Regions from separate parts of the Bacillus sp. LQ01 genome, predicted to be linked through region 1. Evidence: riboswitches for the same ligand, from Rfam matches in the RefSeq annotation. Region 1 holds a riboswitch; each other region holds the start of a gene.

Region 1 (5,435 bases):
TACAAGGTCTATTACGCAAGACTGTGAACTTAATAGCGCTTCTCGAGCAGCATCTTGAACTGCACCGAATATACTAACATACATATGATCTTGTAATAGGTTAATTGTTTCAATCACACTTTCATTCCCTACAGCAAAAGCGATGCGCCAGCCAGCCATATTGAAAGTTTTTGATAATGTGTAAATTTCAATTCCTATATCTTTCGCACCATCTGCTTGCAAGAAACTAACAGGTTTTTGACCATCAAATCCGATAGCGCCATAAGCAAAATCGTGAACAACTAATATATTATGTTTATTAGCAAAGTGAATGGTTGCATCAAAAAAATCTTTTGATGCAGTAGCACCGGTAGGATTATTTGGATAGTTTAAAAACATTAATTTTGCACGCTCTGCAATAGAGTCATCAATGTTCGTATAATCTGGTAAAAAGTTATTTTCTGCAATAAGCGGCATTGTTTCAAAGTGTGCTTTTGCTAAAGCAACTCCGGATAAATAATCTGGATAACCTGGATCCGGAACGAGAATCGTATCACCAGGATTTGTAAAACAAATCGGTAATTCTACTAGTCCAGCCTTCCCGCCAAACAAAATAGCAACTTCAGTTTTTGGGTTTAATTCGACGCCGTATTCACGTTTATAGAATGTAGCCACGGCTTCCTTTAAGCTTTCATGTCCGCGAAATGGCGGATATTTATGATGAATGGTCTTTTCGGCAGCATCTTGTAAAGCTTTTACGATATGCTGCGGTGTTGGTTGATCTGGATTACCTTGACCTAGATTAATAACATCGTGACCAGCTGCAACGACTTTGTTAACTTTTGCAACAAGTGAAGCGAAAAATTGTGTTGGCAATGATGTTACTATCTCAGAAGGTTGAAATAATTTCATACTTTCCACCTCTTTTGAAAGTTGTTACAATTCTAGTGACAAATGATATAATCTTTCCAGTATTTTGTAAAGAAAAAAATAAGAATGGGGCTGAAAAAATGAAAGTCGCATGTATTCAAATGGATATTGTTTTTGGAGATGTAGAAAAAAATATTGAGAATGCTAAAAATAAAATAAGCGAAGCTATGAAGGAAAGGCCAGATGTTATCGTCTTACCAGAACTATGGACAACAGGATATGATTTAACGAGACTTTCTGAAATTGCAGATAGGGATGGAGTGGAAACGAAAGAAAAGTTAATAGAATGGGCGAAGCAATATGATATACATATTGTTGGTGGTTCTATAGCAAAGCAAACAGAGCAAGGCGTTACAAATACGATGTATGTTGTAAATAATGAAGGACAGCTAGTCAACGAATATAGTAAAGTACATTTATTTCAGCTTATGGATGAACATAAATATTTAATAGCCGGTAATGGTACGGGCGAATTTAAGCTAGATGATGTCGAATGCGCTGGAACAATTTGTTATGATATTCGTTTTCCAGAGTGGATGCGTGTCCATACTGCTAAAGGGGCAAAAGTATTATTTGTTGTAGCAGAATGGCCATTAGTTCGTTTAGCACATTGGCGTTTGCTATTGCAAGCAAGAGCAGTTGAAAATCAGTGTTATGTTGTTGCGTGTAATAGAGCAGGAAAGGATCCAAATAATGTATTTGCGGGTCATTCTTTAATTGTGGACCCTTGGGGTGAAGTTGTAGTAGAGGCGAATGAAGAGGAATCAATTTTATTTGGAGAGCTTGAATTCGAGAAAATTAAAGAAGTACGTAAAGGAATTCCGGTTTTTGCGGATCGCCGTCCAGAATTATACAAATAAAATGTTGACAAGTGATTTTTATTCTTGGTATAGTCTTCAACATAAAGTTAAAAATTCAAAAAATTATACAACTCTTATCAAGAGCAGGTGGAGGGATTTGGCCCGATGAAGCCCAGCAACCGACCGTAATACCATTGTGAAATGGGGCGTTTATTACGCCAAAAGGCACGGTGCTAATTCCAGCAGAAAGTAAAACTTTCTGGCAGATAAGAGGGGAGAAGATAAACTTCAAACCTCTTTCTTAGTGGAAAGAGGTTTTTCTATGTTAGAAAAACCTCTGAATTTAAAAAGGGGGAGAAGACGATGGGATATTATTCATTAACAGAAATAACAGCTGTACAATATGCGAAAGATCATGGCTATTTTGAAGCGAAGGCAAATGTCGTTTGTCATGAAATTGGAGACGGAAACTTAAATTACGTGTTCAAATTAGATGATGGAGAGAAATCCATTATAATAAAACAAGCACTGCCTTATGCGAAAGTAGTTGGTGAAAGCTGGCCATTGTCTATAAAAAGAGCAACGATTGAAAGCAAGGCATTACAAATTTTTGCGCAGTATGTACCGGATTATGTTCCAGTAGTGTACAGTCATGATGAAGAGTTAGCGATAACGGTAATAGAAGACTTATCAAGACTAACAATTACAAGAAAAGGATTAATAGACGGAGAAGAATATCCGCTTTTATCCCAGCATATCGGCCGTTTTCTAGCACATGTTTTATTTTATACTTCAGATTTTGGTTTACAGTCAGAAGAGAAGAGGGTACTAGAAGGTACCTTTGTAAATCCGGACCTTTGTAAAATTACAGAGGATTTAGTGTTTACAGATCCGTTTGGACATTATGATACAAATGATTATGAGCCAGATTTACAGCTCGTGGTTGATGAACTTTGGAGTGATAAAACTTTAAAACTAAAAGTAGCACAATATAAATATAAGTTCTTAACAAGAAAAGAAACTCTTATTCATGGTGATTTACATACTGGTAGTATTTTTTCGTCACCTTCTGAAACGAAAGTGATTGATCCAGAATTTGCGACATATGGCCCATTTGGATTTGACATAGGTCAATTTATTGCAAATCTATTATTAAATGCTTTATCTAGAGAAGAAGAAAAAAGAAGTGTACTATTTTTCCATATAGAAAAGACGTGGAGTTATTTTGTAGAAACTTTTACAAAGTTATGGATTGGAGAAGGTGTAGAAGCATATACGAAAGAAAAACAATGGTTACCAATTATTTTGCAAAATATCTTTACTGATGCAGTTGGATTTGCCGGATGTGAACTGATTCGTAGAACAATTGGTTTAGCTCATGTAGCAGATTTAGATGAAATAGAAAATAAAGAAACAAGAATTCAAGCTAAGAAACAAGCGCTATCCTTAGGTAAAGAACTAATAAAATATGAATCTAAAAGTGCTGATCTTCAACTGTTTCGAATATTATTTCAACAGACAGTTTCAGGGGGCGTAAAAGCGTGAGTACAATTGTTACTGTTCCGAGATCTGTAAGCTGGAAAGGTGATGCAATTGCGGTATTAAATCAAACGAAATTGCCGCATAGCACAGAATACAAAACATTGACGACTATTGAAGAGGTTTGGAAAAGCATCGTAATGTTAGAAGTACGAGGAGCGCCTGCAATTGGAATTGTAGCTGCATTTGGCTTGGCGCTTGCATCAAAAAAATATAACACTGTACATATTGAAGAATTTCAAAAGAAGTTTAATAGAGATTGTAATTATTTAGGAACGTCACGCCCGACAGCAGTAAATTTATTTTGGGCAATTGATCGTATGAGAGAATCTATTCGAGAGATTACTACAATAAAAGAAGCACAAAAAACATTAGAAGAAGAAGCGCTTCGCATTCAGCAGGAAGATGAAGAGGTGTGCCGAAATATTGGGGAATATGCGTTAACATGTTTTAAAGATGGCGATAATATTTTAACAATCTGTAACGCTGGAAGTATCGCAACTGCCAGATATGGAACTGCATTAGCTCCCTTTTATATTGGAAAAGAGAAAGGTGTGCGTTTACATGCATATGCGTGTGAAACGAGACCAGTTTTACAAGGTGGTCGCTTAACGACCTGGGAATTGAAGCAAGCAAATATTGATGTGACCCTTATTACAGATAATACTGCAGCTCATGCTATTCAAACGAAAGAAATAAATGCAATTATTGTAGGGGCGGATCGAATTGTCGCAAATGGAGATACGGCAAATAAAATAGGGACAATGAATTTAGCTATTTTAGCAAAGCACTTTAATATCCCATTTTACGTTGCTGCTCCACTGTCAACATTTGATGTTACGAAAGAAACTGGAGCTGAAATTATTATTGAAGAAAGAGATGAAACAGAAGTTACGAAAATCTTTGGAAAACAAGTAGCACCAATTGGAACGGATGTTTATAATCCAGCATTTGACATAACGCCGAATGAATTAATTACAGGAATTATTACTGAGAAAGGTATTATACGCGGGGACTATAAACGAGAAATTGCATCATTATTTGAAAAACAAGCTAATACATAATAGCTTGTTTTTTTATGCCTAAATGCAGTGTTTTCTCTTACTTATATAATGAAAGGAGGGGAAGAGGATGGAAGAGTGGATCAAGATGATAGGTAATGTAGGGTTTCCGATTGTTGTAACATTATATTTACTCCACCGTATTGAAAGTAAACTAGAGGGGGTAATTGTTGCAATTGAGAAGCTCCCGCGGCAATTACTAAAGTACGAAGATCCTCGGGAATAAAAATAAAGTTTGCTCTTCTTGAGCAAACTTTATTTTTATTGAGCGGTATAACCACCATCTATAACAACAGCTTGTCCCGTTATACCTTTAGCTTTTTCACTCGCTAAAAACATCGCATAATCAGCGATTTCTTGTACTTGTAATAAGCGCTTTTGTGGGACGAGTGGATAAATAACATCTTCTAAAACATTTTCAAGTGGTACATTTCGTGTAGTAGCTAAGTCTTGTAGTTGATTACGTACAAGAGGGGTATCGACATAACCAGGGCAAAGGGCATTAACAGTAATACCATGCGTAGCACCTTCTAAAGCAGCAACTTTTGTTAATCCAATTACGCCATGTTTTGCACTATTGTAGGCAACTTTTCCAGCAAATCCGACAAGGCCGTTAATAGAAGCGACATTAATAATACGACCATATTTTTGTTGTTTCATAATCGGAAAGGCATGCTTAATTGCGATAAACGGAGCAATTTGCATAATTTGAATTAGTAGCTCGAACTTTTCAGTTGGAAAGTCTTCAATGGGTGAAACGTGTTGCATTCCTGCGTTGTTAATTAATATATGTAATGAACCGAAATGATCAACTGTTTGAGAAATTGCTGCTGTAATTTCCTCTTCAGATGTAACGTCACATTTTAAACCGATAGCTTGAAAACCTTCATTTTGTAATTGTTCAGCAGCTTCTTTTGCACGTTCTTCAAGTCGATCGGTAATCACAACTTTTGCACCTTCTTTTGCAAAAGCCTTTCCCATTTCATAACCAATACCACTTGCAGCACCTGTTAAAAAGACAACTCGATTTGTAACCATGATGAAAAACATCCCTTCATAATAAAGTTTTCATAGTGCTCTATTTAGAGAAGCTATAATGAAATTCCTGCAAACATTTGGAAAAAAA
Region 2 (5,435 bases), 190 kb from region 1:
CTGAATGCTCGAGGCGTACGTGCAATGTTTTTAGACCGCGAAGTACGAGAGAACAATCTTGAGGTCCTAAAATAGCACCGAATGCATTTTGTAAAAATCCAAGCTTTTGAGCGAGTTCTGCATCTTTTACTACTGCTAATCCGGCAGTAACATCACTATGACCAGCAATAAATTTTGTAGCACTATGAAGAACGACATCAGCTCCAAGTTCAAGTGGTTTTTGGAATAGTGGTGTCAAAAATGTATTATCAACAAAAGTAAGAGCGCCAATAGATTTTGCGAGTTTAGAAACCTCGCGAATATCTGTCACTTTTAAAAGTGGGTTAGAAGGTGTTTCTACATAAAAGAGCTTTGTATTTGGTTTCATGTTTTGTTTTATTTCTTCTAAATTGGTCATATCAACAAATGTATGTGAAACACCGTAACGGGAGAGTACCTCAGTTATCACTCGGTAAGTGCCTCCGTACACATCTTCTGAAATGAGTACGTGATCACCTTGTGAAAGAAGGAGGAATGCAGTGGAAATCGCTGCAATGCCTGATGCAAAGGCGAATCCTTTTGTTCCGCCTTCTAATAAAGCAACGATATCTTCAAGAGCTTCACGAGTTGGATTTCCTGACCTGCTATAGTCATATTTTCCGAACGTATCTACATCAAACTGGTGAAAAGTTGATGTGTTATAAATAGGAACGTTCACAGCGCCTGTTTGCGAGTCATGTTTATATTGGTTGTGTAGTAAGAGTGTATCTATAGAATAGCTCATATTCTTACACCTTCTTTTACGAGTTTAATGGCTTGCTTTAAGTCTTGAATTAAATCGTTACTATTTTCAATGCCAACTGAGAATCGAAGAAGACGATTGCATACGCCGTTTGCTGTTCTAATTTCTTCAGGAATATCAGCATGTGTTTGCGTTGCTGGATAAGTCATTAAACTTTCTACACCACCAAGACTTTCGGCAAATGTAATTAAGGATAAAGATTGTAAGAATGGATTAATCCAAGCTTCATCTTTAAGGCGGAATGAAATCATGCCGCCTCTTCCTGGATAAAATACATCTGTCACCCCGTCTTCATCATTTAAATACGCAACAACTGCTTTCGCATTTTCTTCATGTTGTCTCATGCGAAGCGCTAACGTTTTCATACCGCGAATTAATAACCATGAGTCAAATGGGCTTAAAACTGCACCTGATGCATTATGATAATGAGCGATTTCCTCGCAAAGTTCCTTTCCTTTTGCAACGACAAGCCCGCTTAGTACATCGTTATGTCCCCCTAAATATTTCGTTGCGCTATGAAGTACAATGTCAGCACCTTCTGTTAATGGTTGCTGTATATAAGGTGTGTAGAATGTGTTGTCTACAATAAGAAGTAGTCCGTGCCTTTTCGCTACAGTTGCGACAGCAGCAATATCAGTAACTTGCATTAATGGATTAGTTGGAGTTTCTATGAAAATAGCCTTCGTTTCAGTTGTGATAGCTTGCTCAATTTGTTTAATAGACTGTGTATTTACGTATCTACATCGAACATTCCACTTTTTTTCATGCTCAGAAAATAATCGATACGTTCCCCCGTATAAATCTTCAGATACAATAAGTTCGTCTCCAGAGCGGAATAGAGAAAGGACGAGGAGAACAGCCGCCATCCCTGAACTACAGGCATAACCTTTTTCGCCATATTCTAAGTCTGCGATCGCCTGTTCTAAAAGACCGCGAGTTGGATTGCCAGTTCGTGAATAGTCAAAGCCAGTAGATTTACCAATTCCTTCGTGGCGATAAGCGGTTGAGAAATAAACTGGTGGATTAACCGTTCCAGTTGTAGTTTCACTACGATTTCCGATTTGTGCTAGTTTTGTTTCGATTGTTGACATGTGAAAATTCCTCCTTTTTAAATTGAAACATTAAGTGAATATAAAATAAAAAAAGCCTTCTAAGAAGAAGGCTTTCGGTTTGAATAGAGTCTTCTTCTCATCTGTCAAATCTTTCACAATTTGCTGGAATTAGCACCTTATTAACAAAATGTTAATGGTTGCTGAGGCGTCACAGGGCCAGTCCCTCTACCTCTCTAGATAAGAATGTTCGTATGAAATTTTTATTATGTTTTTAACTTTACAATAAAAGATAATTGAATTGCAACTTTATTTTAAATAATTTTTATTTTTCCGCAAGTGTCATTGACTTTTAATTTTGTGCATGCTAAATTTATTAAAAAATTAACAAACATTGTTAAAAGGGGAACGCATTTCCTTTTAGCTACATAAATAAAATAATAAAGACAACTCTTATTGAGAGCGGTGGAGGGAAAGGCCCTGTGAAACCCGGCAACCTTCAAACGAAATGTTTGAAACGGTGCTAATACCTGCAAAACGAATGTTTTGCATAATAAGAGGAGGAACAATTATGTCCCCCTCTTCAAAGTGAAGAGGGGGTTTTTATATTGATAGAAATGAGGGAGATTCGTGAAATTACTAGATTTATTATCAAAAGGAATTGTAATAGGTGATGGTGCGGTTGGAACGTTATTGCATTCACATGGTTTGCAAAGTAGCTTTGAAGAATTGAACGTATCTGATCCAGATCTAATTATATCCATTCATAAACAATATGTAGCTGCTGGAGCAGATGTAATTCAAACGAATACGTATGGAGCAAATGAGGCGAAATTACGTATGTATGGTTTAGAAAATCAAGTTACAAAAATTAATAGAGCGGCAGTGAAATTGGCGAAAGCATCTGTGACAGATAAAAATGCAATTTTAGGAACAATTGGTGGTATGAAACATATCGGAGCTGTTACAACGACTGATATGGAAAGGGAGTTTATGTTACTTGAACAGGCGGGGTCTTTACTAGAAGAACAGGTTGATGGATTACTATTAGAAACTTTTTATGATGAATTTGAATTACTTCATGCTGTTAAAGTGTTGCGTAAGCAAACGAATATTCCGATTGTTGCGCAATTAGCGTTACATGAAGCAGGTACGACTCAAAATGGAAATGATGTCAATGAAATATTAAAGCAGTTTATAGATTACGGTGCAAATGTTGTTGGATTGAATTGTCAACTGGGGCCGCTTCATATGACGGAAGCTTTCAAAATGATATCGATTCCGCAAAATGGCTATTTATCAGCATACCCAAATGCAGGTCTCCCGAATTATGTAGAGGGACGTTACGTATATGAGGGAAGTCCAGCTTATTTTGAAGCAATGACACCGAAATTTATTGAGCAAGGTATTCGGTTATTGGGTGGCTGTTGTGGTACGACTCCAGAACATATTCAAAGTATGAAGCGCGCTGTTGCGAATATTACCCCTGTAATAGAAAAAGAAACGATTCAAAGGCCAAAAGTCGTTCATACGCATGAGGAACGTTCGAAGGCTCACGTCACTCTAGCAGAGAAAGCAAAAAAACAAACGACAGTTGTAGTGGAATTAGATCCACCGAAAACGTTAGATACACAGCGTTTTTTTGAAGGAGCAAGAGCGTTAAAAAGAGCGGGAGCAGATGCTATTACTCTAGCAGATAATTCATTAGCATCGCCTCGTGTCTCTAATATGGCGATGGGTGCGTTATTAACGAAGCATGATATCCCAGTATTGACGCATTTAACGTGTAGAGATCATAACGTCATTGGACTACAATCTCATTTGTTAGGTTTATCGGCGTTAGGGATGGAAGAAGTGTTAGCTTTAACTGGTGATCCAGCGCGCGTTGGTGATTTTCCCGGTGCCACTTCTGTATATGATTTATCCTCTATTGAGCTTATTAAAATGATTAAAGAAATGAACGATGGACGTTCAATTTTAGGGAAATCAATTGGACCGGCGACAAGGTTTTCTGTAGGCGGCGCATTTAATCCTCACGTGAGGCACTTAAAAGCAGCAGTTAAGCGAATGGAACGAAAAATAGATGCTGGAGCGGAGTATTTTTTAACTCAGCCAATTTACGATATCAAGTTAATTGAAGAAGTGTATGAAGCGACAAAGCATTTGGAACAACCTATTTTTATTGGAATTATGCCGTTAGTAAGTAAGCGGAATGCAGATTTTCTTCATTTTGAGGTGCCGGGTATTACTCTTCCTGAAGAAATAAGAGAGAGAATGGATGGACATGAAACGAAAGAGGCAGCAATTGAGGAAGGGATTCGCATTTCACAAGAATTGGTCGACGCAGCGATGAAATATTTTAATGGTATTTATCTTATTACACCATTTTTAAAGTATGAAATTACAGAACATCTTGTTAAATATGTAAGAGAAAAGCAAGAAGTGAAAGAAGGTATTAATTGATGAAGTGTATAGAAGAAAAATTGAAAAATAGCATTTTAATATTAGATGGTGCAATGGGGACAATGATTCAGCAAGAGGATTTAACTGCTGAAGATTTCGGAGGAGAAGAGTACGAGGGCTGTAATGAATATTTAGTGGAAACAAGACCAGACGTTATTTTAAAGATTCATAAAGCTTATATTGAAGCTGGAGCGGATATTATTGAAACAAATACATTTGGGGCAACGAATATTGTACTAAGTGATTATGAGCTGTCTCATTTAGATGAAGAACTAAATGAAAAGGCAGCACTTTTGGCGAAGCAAGCTGTTAAAGAAAGCGGGAATGAAGTATATGTTGCGGGAGCGATGGGACCAACAACGAAAGCAATTAGTGTTACTGGTGGTGTGACTTTTGAAGAATTGATTGAGGCTTATACAAGGCAGGCACGAGGATTATTAAAAGGAGAAGTTGATGTATTACTCGTTGAGACGAGTCAAGATATGCGTAACGTGAAAGCAGCTTATATTGGAATTCAAGCTGCTTTTGAAGAACTGAAAAAAACGGTTCCTATTATGATTTCAGGTACGATTGAGCCAATGGGAACGACTCTGGCTGGGCAAACAATTGAAGCTTTTTATTTATCAGTAGAACATATGAAACCATTATCTGTTGGGTTAAACTGTGCGACTGGTCCGGAGTTTATGAGGGACCATATTCGTTCACTATCTGATTTATCGGAGTGTTACATTTCTTGTTATCCAAATGCAGGTCTTCCTGATGAAGATGGACATTATCATGAATCTCCATCTTCTCTTGCTGAAAAGGTGAAGCGATTTGCTGAAGAAGGGTGGGTTAATATTATTGGTGGTTGTTGTGGCACGACACCAGAACATATAAAAGCAATGAAATCCGCGCTAGCATCTCTTAAGCCTCGTGACCATCATGAGAGAGAAGGACATGGAATTAGTGGATTAGAAGCACTGCAATATGATGAGTCTATGAGACCGTTATTTGTAGGTGAAAGAACGAATGTTATTGGGTCACGTAAATTTAAACGATTAGTAGCAGAAGGGAAATTTGAAGAGGCTGCTGAAGTGGCAAGAGCGCAAGTGAAGAAAAATGCTCATATTATTGATATTTGTATGGCAGATCCTGATCGC
Region 3 (5,435 bases), on a different contig from region 1:
TGTTTCTCCATCCACTCTTTTATAACATTGCTTACCTTTTCTTTTTGAAGGTTTTCCATTGGATATATTACGTCATTATTACTATCAAAATGTAATCTCTTTAATGCTTCGATGTAAATAGGCTCTCTTAAGCCGATACGTGGTAATATATTTGACGCTAAGATTTCTTTTGGTGTTCCTATCGCAATGACTTTACCTTCATCAATTAATATAACTTTGTCTAAATCCAGGTTTAAAATTTCTTCTATTCTATGTTCGATAATAACAATCGTTTTATTATATTGTTCATGTATATCTTTCATAAGTTTTATCGTATGTAAGGCGCTTAGTGGATCTAAATTAGCTAACGGTTCATCGAACAATAATATATCCGCATTTGTTGTTAATAAACCCGCTAGAGAAACTGTTTGCTTTTGACCTCCTGATAATTCATGTGGACTTTGTTTATGAAACGTATGCATCTTCACCTTTCTTAATGAGTCCGAAACAATCTTTTTCATGTCATCTTGCTTTACACATTCATTTTCTAAATAAAAAGCTACATCTTCTTCTACTGTCAGACCAATAAATTGAGCATCTTGATCTTGCAAAATTGTTCCTACCTGTTTACTTTGTTCAAAAATACTTCCTTCCCTCGGGTCTTTACCGGCAATTAAAACGTTACCTGTACTATTCCCTTCGTAAGAAAATGGGATTAGCCCATTTATACAATGAGCTAATGTCGACTTTCCTGAGCCACTTCGTCCAGCAATTAGCACTTTTTCCCCAGGGTATATATGAAAGGTAATATCACTTAAAGTAGGCTGCATAGCATGCCCATATTGAAAGGTGAATTGTTCAAACGAAATAATTGGTTGCATGTTAACATCCCTACTTTTCAATTTTTAAATGTGTATGTTTCTTATTGGATTTCGCCAAACCAATTGTAAGTGGCAATCCAAGTACTAAGAAAACGATGACATCGGAAATTGTTGCTCCTAATACTTGTATAACAATTTTGTCAAATGGTTCTCCCATCACAATAATATCGAATGCCCCAGCAAATATAATAGCAATGACAATACCAACTAACCCAGTAATTGCTAAATAAGAAATATCCCCCTTGTTAAATGACCCGTTTTTCACACTAAAACCAACTCTTTTTTGAATAAGCCCCATTGAAAAACCAATAATACCTGAACTAATAACCCAGCCCCACCAAATACCCCAGCCAGCAATCGTATCTGTTACGGTATGACCGATAAGTCCGATTAACAGTCCTGCCACTGGACCAAATAATGCTCCAAAAACAGTTAATATAGCTAATGCTGGTTTAATAAATGTATTCGGTGCAATAGAAAATCCCCAAAGTCCTAATATCCCGTATAATGCTGCTCCAATACCGATTGCTACTACTAACTTTGTTGATAATTTGTTCATGACAATTCCCCTCTCATATTAGTCAACTTTTATTACTCTATATTTAATTTAAAAATGAATTATGCATCGACACTCCCTTTCTATACAACAAAAAAATGACCTCTTACATAAGAGGTCATTTTCTTTCACGTTCAAGAATCCTCTTATCTTTCAAAAAACACATCGTGTCCTCTGCGGAATTAGCACCTTCCTATAAAATTGCATAGGGGTTGCTGAGGTTTCTTAGGGCCGTTCCCTCCACCTCTCTGGATAAGTATTAATTTGTAATTCGTATTATGGCACTAAAGAATGTAAATTTCAACACTTTTCTTACTATTTTTATTTTTTTGTTAAATAGATCATTTAAATCATTGTATTCTTATCGGAATTATGAAATAATAAATTCAAAATCGTTTCGGGAGGAATGCATTATGAAAGTTATTGGTTTGATTGGAGGATTAAGTTGGGAATCTACATCATTATACTATAAACATATTAATACACTTACACTCTCTCAATACGATCAAAATGCAAAGTTAGTTTTATATAGTATGGACTTTGGTGAAGTAACTACTTTATTACAAAATCATCAATATGAAGAAGTGAAAAATGAACTAGTTACAGTTGCAAAGAAAGTTGAAAAATCTGGGGCTGAATGTTTATTAATGTGTTCAAATACCGTACATCTATTTGCCGAGGAAGTAGAACAAGCAATATCTATCCCGCTTCTTCACATTGGTGATGTAAGTGCTAAAGAAATGGTAGAACAGAGTATAAAGCGTATCGGACTATTAGGAACAAAACAAACGATGGAGCAAGATTTCTATAAATCACGATTAGCGAAATATAACATTGAGACAATTATCCCAAATGAAGAGGAAAGAACCTTTATCCACCATGTCATATTAGATGAATTAAGTAGAGGGATCATTTCAGAAACATCTAAAGAAAAGTTATTACAAATTACAAAATCATTAATTCAAAACGGCGCTGAAGGTATATTATTAGGCTGTACTGAAATACCTTTACTTATCTCCCAAAATGATCTTACTGTTCCCGTTTTTGATACTGCTTTTTTACACGCAAATACTGCTGTGCAATTTGCTGGATAAGAATATACAAGCATAAAGGTGAGAACCTCTATGCTTGTATACAGTTACGACTATTTATCCCGCTATTTATGGGTAGTAAAATCCCTACCGATTAAAGTTTTACTTTATTTAAAAGAGATTCAATAACTGCAATTGCTTCTTTTGAACCACCACATTCTAAAAAGCTATCATTAAGTTTTCTTATACCATGTTTATACTTTTCATTTGAAAGAACATCTGTTACGGCCTCTTTTAAAGTGTGCACATTAACATGTTCTTTCAATAGTCTATGTGCCGCTTCAAGCTCAGTTAATCTTTGCGCTATCATTGGCTGGTCTTTATCATGCGGTATTATTACAAATGGGACATTATAATGAATGGCATCGTGTACGCTATTCATACCGCCATGTGTAATAAAAACATCTGCTTCATTTAATATTTCTGATTGAGGTACATATGGAGCAATTATAAAATTATCTGGTGCTTTCTTAATTTTAGAAATATCATTTCTATCACCAATTGCCATTACAACTATCCCATCAAAATCTGAAAAAGTATCAATACAAGTATTAAAGAATGGTTCGAGTCCTTCAAGCAGTGTTCCCATTGAAATATAAATAACTTTCTTTTCTTTAAGTGATTCCAGTGGAAACTTTATATTTGTTTTACGCTTTGAAATACTCGGTCCAATAAAAATGTTATTTTCTCCGAACGATTCGTTATTAGGTTGGAAATAGCGACTTGTGTATACGAGACAAACATCACCCTTATTATTCATAAATTGAAGATTATTCTTTGGTTTTACTCCAAATTTATGTTCCATCTGATTTAGTAATTTTTCAGAGATTTCCTCTGGTTGGAATGGCATATCTGCATTTGGATGAAAAGGTAATGTCTTCAAAAATTCTGGCGGAATTAAAAATATAGGTGAGGACACTACACCTGGAACTTGTAAATACTCCTTTACTAACTCTCCTGCGCCAAATATATCATAAATTACGAAATCAAAATTTATACTTTCACATAATTGTTTCGTAATTTCTAATATATATAAAGAAGTTTGAACATGCACATGAAAGAAAGCATTTAACCCAGATGAGGTTTCAGCATCAATAGAAATCTCTTTTAATAGATCCGGATGAATATGTACAGTAGCTCCTAAATCTTCAATTCTATCCTTAAAGTTTGCCGTTGTAATATAATGTACGTTATCCCCTCGTTTAGTAAAAGCTTTTACTAAATTTAATGTAGGGTTTACATGTCCCTCTGCTGGAAAATTAACCACTAAAATATTTAGCACTTATTCCTCACTCCTTACATTTCATTGTTTTAATTAAGCATACTGTTATTTGTACAAGTAATCTTCCCCTAATAGTCCTAATATGCTTGCTACATTATATTGATAAATAATTTTCAGTCATCAACATAAAAAAAGCATCTACCTATGTAGATGCCTAACCGTGATAAGGAGTGTTCTGTGAGGTTAGAACAAGCTTTTCTGCTTGTCCTATGCTATTAATATATGATTGATTTTATAAAACGTGAATAGTTAATAGAATTATTTTATCCATTTTATATGATCAAATGGATAAAATACCATTTCTACTTTACCTATTATATTTGACTCATCAATAAGTCCAAGTGTATTCCTACTATCTTTACTATGATTACGATTATCACCTAACACAAATAATTTATGCGTAGGAACTTTTATTTCTCTAAAATTTGAAAAACGATTGGATACTTGTGACATATCTAAATGTATATACGACTCATCACGCTTTTTACCGTTAATAAATACCTCATCCTTTTTTAGTTGTATATTATCCCCCGATAATCCAATAATTCGTTTCACATAGTAAGTAGGCTCGTCTTCTTTTTTTATAATGACAACATCTCCATGATGAAAAGACGATAAACAGACATTTACCTTATTAACAAGTATATAATCTTTTTCATTCAAAGTAGGTTGCATCGAAATTCCTTCTACCATACAAAATAAAAAGGACTTATTAATAAAAATAACCCCTATTATAATTAATATGTAGCTACATATGTTCCTCCAATATTTTAGAATAAACAGCTTCATATATACCTCATTTCTAATCTATCCCCAGATAAAAACGCCTCTAGTTTACAGGAATGCTAGAGACGTTTCGTACATTTTAATTCTCTTTAGAGGCATCTGTTTTTGGCGCTTCACCAGTTAACCGCTTATTTTTCAAATCAAAATAAGCATCTAAAACTTCTTTTCCAATATCGGAGTTAATGCCCGATTTATCATTTTCAACCCACGGTACTACAACAGAAAATGCTACTTCTGGATCATCATATGGCGCATATCCAGCTAATGTTAAGTTATAACATTCTCTACGATCGCCTTTCGCATTTCGCCCAATTGCATTTTCTCCACCATATACAGTTTGTGCGGTCCCTGTTTTACCAGCTGGTTTATATGGTGCTTTTTGGAACGCTCTTACTCCTGTTCCATCTCCTTCTTGAAATACTTTTCTAAATCCTTCTTTTACTTGATTAATATATTCTTGTTTCATATCGATTCTATTTAAAACAACGGGTTCTATTGATTGTACTACTTTACCAACCTCATCTTTTTGAACGGTTTGTTCTCTAATCTCTTGAACAATTTGTGGTTTCATTCGATATCCTCCATTTGCGATAGTCGAAATATATTGTGCAAGCTGAAGTGGTGTATACGTATCATATTGCCCAATAGAATAATCTAATAAGAAACCAGGCTGATTATCTTTTTTTCCAATTTGCCCTGCAGTTTCATTTGGTAAATCAATACCAGTTTGTACACCTAGTCCAAATTGCCTGAAATAATACCTCATTTTATCAAAATATTCTTGTTTAATATCTAGTGAACTATTTTTTACATAATCCACGCCAGCAATTTTTAATGCTATATTAAACATATAAACGTTT

Evidence for each region. A riboswitch is a leader RNA that binds a small molecule or an ion and turns the genes downstream of it on or off. The one in region 1 is predicted to bind S-adenosylmethionine.
Region 2: another riboswitch for S-adenosylmethionine. It lies ahead of AC22L0_RS15450 (bifunctional homocysteine S-methyltransferase/methylenetetrahydrofolate reductase); the one in region 1 lies ahead of mtnK (S-methyl-5-thioribose kinase).
Region 3: another riboswitch for S-adenosylmethionine. It lies ahead of AC22L0_RS09415 (ECF-type riboflavin transporter substrate-binding protein); the one in region 1 lies ahead of mtnK (S-methyl-5-thioribose kinase).

The regions. Positions count from the first base shown of each region.
Region 1 covers NZ_JBYEZL010000002.1:782,947-788,381, forward strand. Annotated here, with positions in the region: gene AC22L0_RS16555 (pyridoxal phosphate-dependent aminotransferase) at 1-891, opposite strand, end outside; gene AC22L0_RS16560 (carbon-nitrogen family hydrolase) at 906-1,769, shown strand; SAM riboswitch class I at 1,841-1,982, shown strand; gene mtnK (S-methyl-5-thioribose kinase) at 2,073-3,254, shown strand; gene mtnA (S-methyl-5-thioribose-1-phosphate isomerase) at 3,251-4,312, shown strand; gene AC22L0_RS16575 (YvrJ family protein) at 4,380-4,535, shown strand; gene AC22L0_RS16580 (3-hydroxybutyrate dehydrogenase) at 4,571-5,347, opposite strand.
Region 2 covers NZ_JBYEZL010000002.1:592,354-597,788, forward strand. Annotated here, with positions in the region: gene metC (cystathionine beta-lyase) at 1-763, opposite strand, end outside; gene metI (cystathionine gamma-synthase/O-acetylhomoserine thiolyase) at 760-1,872, opposite strand; SAM riboswitch class I at 1,967-2,077, opposite strand; SAM riboswitch class I at 2,281-2,390, shown strand; gene AC22L0_RS15450 (bifunctional homocysteine S-methyltransferase/methylenetetrahydrofolate reductase) at 2,461-4,293, shown strand; gene metH (methionine synthase) at 4,293-5,435, shown strand, end outside.
Region 3 covers NZ_JBYEZL010000001.1:1,807,622-1,813,056, reverse strand. Annotated here, with positions in the region: gene AC22L0_RS09420 (ABC transporter ATP-binding protein) at 1-860, opposite strand, end outside; gene AC22L0_RS09415 (ECF-type riboflavin transporter substrate-binding protein) at 871-1,419, opposite strand; SAM riboswitch class I at 1,560-1,675, opposite strand; gene AC22L0_RS09410 (aspartate/glutamate racemase family protein) at 1,830-2,510, shown strand; gene AC22L0_RS09405 (macrolide family glycosyltransferase) at 2,602-3,789, opposite strand; gene lepB (signal peptidase I) at 4,048-4,578, opposite strand; gene AC22L0_RS09395 (peptidoglycan D,D-transpeptidase FtsI family protein) at 4,655-5,435, opposite strand, start outside.